One region of the Streptomyces sp. CA2R106 genome, then DNA from elsewhere that is predicted to be linked to it. Evidence: riboswitches for the same ligand, from Rfam matches in the RefSeq annotation. Region 1 holds a riboswitch; the other holds the start of a gene.
The links. A riboswitch is a leader RNA that binds a small molecule or an ion and turns the genes downstream of it on or off. The one in region 1 is predicted to bind glycine.
Positions count from the first base shown of each region.

Region 2: another riboswitch for glycine. It lies ahead of gcvP (aminomethyl-transferring glycine dehydrogenase); the one in region 1 lies ahead of gcvT (glycine cleavage system aminomethyltransferase GcvT).

Region 1 covers NZ_JBAGKC010000005.1:64,427-66,809, reverse strand. Annotated here, with positions in the region: gene gcvT (glycine cleavage system aminomethyltransferase GcvT) at 1-1,002, opposite strand, end outside; glycine riboswitch at 1,200-1,318, opposite strand; gene WA788_RS09705 (enhanced serine sensitivity protein SseB) at 1,442-2,212, shown strand.
Region 2 covers NZ_JBAGKC010000052.1:10,142-12,524, forward strand. Annotated here, with positions in the region: gene WA788_RS34410 (DNA polymerase IV) at 1-230, shown strand, start outside; gene WA788_RS34415 (PRC-barrel domain-containing protein) at 152-523, opposite strand; glycine riboswitch at 670-782, shown strand; glycine riboswitch at 784-907, shown strand; gene gcvP (aminomethyl-transferring glycine dehydrogenase) at 970-2,383, shown strand, end outside.

The DNA of each region.
Region 1 (2,383 bases):
CGCCATCGCGATCGGCTTGCCCAGGGTCGGCGACGGCGCCCCCGAGGTGACCTCGCCGATCACCGTGCCCGAGGCGTCGGTCACCGGGTAGCCGGCCCGCGGCACCCGGCGGCCCCGCGCCACCAGCCCGACCAGCTTGCGCGGCGGCAGGTCGGCGGCCCGCTCGGCGGCGGCGCCCAGCGCGGCGCGCCCGACGAAGTCCCCGGGCTTGTCGAACTTGACCACCCGGCCCAGCCCCGCGTCGAACGGCGTCACCGCGGCGGTCAGCTCGTGCCCGTACAGCGGCATGCCCGCCTCCAGGCGCAGCGTGTCCCGGCAGGACAGCCCGCACGGCACCAGGCCCGCGGGCGCGCCGGCCTCGGTGAGCGCCTGCCACAGCCGCTCGGCGTCGCCCGGCGCCACGAACAGCTCGAAGCCGTCCTCGCCGGTGTAGCCGGTACGGGCGATCAGCGCCGGCACCCCGGCCACGGTGCCGGGCAGCCCGGCGTAGTACTTCAGCCCGTCCAGGTCGGCGTCGGTCACCGCCTTCATGATCGCCGGGGCCTGCGGGCCCTGGACGGCCAGCAGCGCGTACGCCTCGCGGTCGTCGCGGACCTGCGCGTCGTACCCCGCCGCCCGCAGCGCGACCGCGTCGAGCACGGTCTGCGCGTTGGAGGCGTTGGCGACGATCATGAACTCCTGCGCGCCCAGCCGGTAGACGATCAGGTCGTCGAGGATGCCGCCGTCGGGCGCGCAGATCATCGTGTAGCGGGCCCGGCCCACCGCCAGCGCGGACAGGTGGCCGACCAGGGCGTGGTCCAGCGCCTCGCCCGCCTGCGGGCCGGTCACGGTGATCTCGCCCATGTGCGACAGGTCGAACAGGCCGGCGCGGGTGCGCACCGCCTGGTGCTCCTCGCGCTCGCTGGCGTACCGCAGCGGCATGTCCCAGCCGGCGAAGTCGGTCATGGTCGCGCCGAGGGCGCGGTGCAGGGCGTCGAGCGCGGTACGGCGGGGTTCGCTCATCGGTGACGGGCTCCCAGGCTCGGTCTCGGTGAAGAGAGAAAGGGGACGACGGATCGGATGCTCCCCATCTGTCATCGGAACCTGAGAGGTTCACCGTGAACCCCGCACCGGCGGGTCACGGTTTGCACCTTGGGTGGGCGGGGCCGGGCGGGCACCCCCAGGGGTGCGCCGACGGCTCCGCCGCTTTTCAGATCTGCCTCGCCCGCGCGGTATCTGTGCCTGAGAGATTCAAGGGAGGACTTGCTCCTTCGGCGCCCGGCCCGCCGCCCGCGAGCAGGTCGCGTGCACCGGTCCGGGACTCTCCCGCGCGGCCTCGAACGGCCGGTATGCAAGTTGTCGGCTTCATCATTGCATGCCCAGGGTGCGCGGCCCCCGGCAGCCGTTAGGGTTTCCGGGGCACGACGCTACAGACGCGGTACTCGGGCGGACAAGGGTGGACATGGAGAATCCGGCGCCGTACACATGGCCGGCGAACGAGCTGGAAGAGGTGCTGAGCGCCAGCCTCGGCAACCCCTCGGCCACGCCCAGGCTGCTGGAGGTGCTCGGCCGGTCCCGGGTGTGGGTGCCGCTGCCGAACGGCGGCTCGCGCGAGGCGGCCGGCCTGGACCTGCCGACGGTCGTGCTGGGCGGCGCGCCCTACGTGCCGGTGTTCAGCTCCGAGCAGCAGTTCCGGCAGGCCGCGGACGGCATGCCCTGCACGGTCGCGCCGGTGCACGAGTTCGCCCGCGGGCTGCCGCCGCTGGTCGGGATCGCCGTCAACCCCGGGGGCGCGGTCGGTGTGCCGCTGCCGCCGGCCGCGGTGGCCGAGCTGTGCCGCCCGGCGCAGGGCGAGCGCCAGGCGGCGTTCGCCGGGGTGCGCGGCGGCGACGCGCCGCCCGGCGCCCGGGTGCGGCTGTGGGAGCCGGACCACGACGAGGAGCCGGTGGACTTCCTGGCCGCCGCGGCCGGCGAGTTCGCGGTCACCTCGGTGGTGCTGAGCGGCCGGCGGGCCCTGGCGGTGGTGGAGGAGGAGCCGCCGGCGCTGTTCGTCGGCGTGGAGCTGGACCGCTGGACCGAGGCGGACCGGTCGGCCGCGATGGACGCGCTCGGCCGGGCGATGGGTGCGGCCCAGCCGCCGTGGCCGGTGCACCTGATCCTGCTGGACGTGGCGCAGGACCCGGTGGGGGACTGGATGCTGGAGACGGTGCGGCCGTTCTTCGCCCGCGACTGAGCCCGGGCACGGCACGGCACGGCACGGGGCAGGGCCACGGCAGGTGCGGCTCGGCGCACGCGTTCAGCGGTCGTATACCGCGTCTATAGCCGGTTCGGTTTGAGTCGGCGGGCATACCGCTGGGCACACTCGACCTGGTTTGATGTCGTGCGAAGAGCAGTACGAAGGGAA
Region 2 (2,383 bases), on a different contig from region 1:
GCGCCGGATGGGTGCAGGGCAGCGGCGTCGGCCGGGTGACGGTCCGCTTCGAGGTGCCCACCGACACCGTGCCCGGCCGGGTGCGCACCTTCCCCGTGGACGACCCGGCGCTGCGCCGCAGCGACCCGCTGCCGCTGGCCGCCCAGCAGGCTCACTCCTCGTCGGCCAGCTCCCCGAAGTCCCCGGACGGCGCCGGCTCGGCCGCCGAGCGTGGCACGTCCATCCCGTAGTGGTGGTAGAGCTGCAACTCCTGCTCGGGCGACAGGTGCCGGCCCACCCCGAAGTCCGGGGCGTCCTTGATCAGCGCCTTCTCGTACGGCACCCGCAGCTTGTCGCCGTCCAGCTCGCTCGGGCCGAGCGGCACGAAGGCGTCCCGGGTGAACAGGCCGGTGCGCACCGCGGCCCACTCCGGTGTGCCGGTCGCGTCGTCGAGGTAGACCTCGTCCACCGTGCCGATCCTCGTCCCGTCACGGTCGAAGGCGCGGCGGCCGATCAGGCTGCGCGGATCGATGTCGGTCTGCACGGTCCCTCCAACCAGTCCAACCAACCCCAGGCCGCCGCCGTACGGCGGCCGCTGGTACCTACCCAAGGCCACAACCGGGGCGGTGTCGACTCGGCACCTGTTCCGACCCCTGTTCGGAACGCGCTGGTAGGCTGGACAGCGGCCGTCGACCCCGTGCGGGAGAGTCCTCCGAGAACCCCGCCTGGCGGCGGTTGGCGGAGGGCGCCGAAGGAGCAAATCCTCCCCGGAAACTCTCAGGCATCCGTACCGCTCGGGTGAGGTCACTCTGGAAAGCAGGACCTGTCCCGGAAGCAGAGCGGCCGCCGGGACGCGTCCTCACCGACGGTGAAAGCCGCCCTGTGGGCCGGGGCGGTGAAGCTCTCAGGTTGTGATGACAGAGGGGGAGGCCGTACGGGTGCCCTGGCGGCACCCCCCGAAGGTCGTCACGGACCAGGAGGCCCCCGAAGATGAGTGACCGCCGAACCACCCTCGCCGAGCTGGAAGCAGGCCGGCCCTTCGCCCGCCGCCACATCGGTCCCGACGTCGAGGCGCAGGCCAAGATGCTCGCCCAGGTCGGCTACGGCTCGCTGGACGAACTGACCGCCGCGGCCGTCCCCGACACCATCAAGAGCACCGAGGCGCTCGCCCTGCCGGCCGCCGTCACCGAGGCCGAGGCGCTCGCCGAGCTGCGCGCGCTCGCCGACCGCAACCAGGTGCTCACCCCGATGATCGGCCTGGGCTACTACGGCACCTTCACCCCGCCGGTCATCCTGCGCAACGTGCTGGAGAATCCCGCCTGGTACACCGCCTACACCCCGTACCAGCCGGAGATCTCCCAGGGCCGCCTCGAAGCGCTGCTGAACTTCCAGACCGTCGTCGCCGATCTCACCGGCCTGCCCACCTCCGGGGCCTCCCTGCTGGACGAGGGCACCGCGGCCGCCGAGGCGATGGCGCTGTCCCGCCGGGTCGGCAAGGTCAAGAACGGCGTCTTCCTGGTCGACGCCGACACCTTCCCGCAGACCCTGGCGGTGATCCGGACCCGGGCCGAACCGACCGGCGTCGAGGTCGTCACCGCCGACCTGTCCGCCGGCATCCCCGCCGACGTCGCCGAGCGCGGCGTGACCGGTGTGCTGCTCCAGTACCCGGGCGCCTCGGGCGCCGTCCGCGACCTGCGGCCGGTGATCGAGCAGGCGCACGAGCTGGGCGCGATCGTCACCGTGGCCGCCGACCTGCTGGCGCTGACCCTGCTCACCCCGCCCGGCGAGCTCGGCGCGGACATCGCGGTCGGCACCACCCAGCGCTTCGGCGTCCCCATGGGCTTCGGCGGCCCGCACGCCGGCTACATGGCCGTCCGCGACGCCTACGCCCGCAACCTGCCCGGCCGCCTGGTGGGCGTGTCGGTCGACGCCGACGGCGACACCGCCTTCCGCCTCGCCCTCCAGACCCGCGAGCAGCACATCCGCCGGGAGAAGGCCACCAGCAACATCTGCACCGCGCAGGTGCTGCTCGCCGTGATGGCCGGCATGTACGCCGTCTACCACGGCCCCGACGGGCTGGCCGCCATCGCGCGCCGCACCCACCGCTACGCCGCGGTGCTCGCCGCGGGCCTGCGCGCGGCCGGCGTGGAGGTCGTCGAGGACGCGTTCTTCGACACCCTGACCGCCCGGGTGCCGGGCCGGGCCGCCGACGTGGTGGCCGCCGCCCGCGCCGCGGGCGTCAACCTGCGGCAGACCGACGCCGACCACGTCGGCATCGCCTGCGACGAGACCACCGACCGCGCCGCGCTCACCTCGGTGCTCGCCGCGTTCGGCGCGGACACCGCGGACACCGCCGACCTCGACGCCCTCGACGCGGCCACCGCCGACGCGCTGCCGGCCGCGC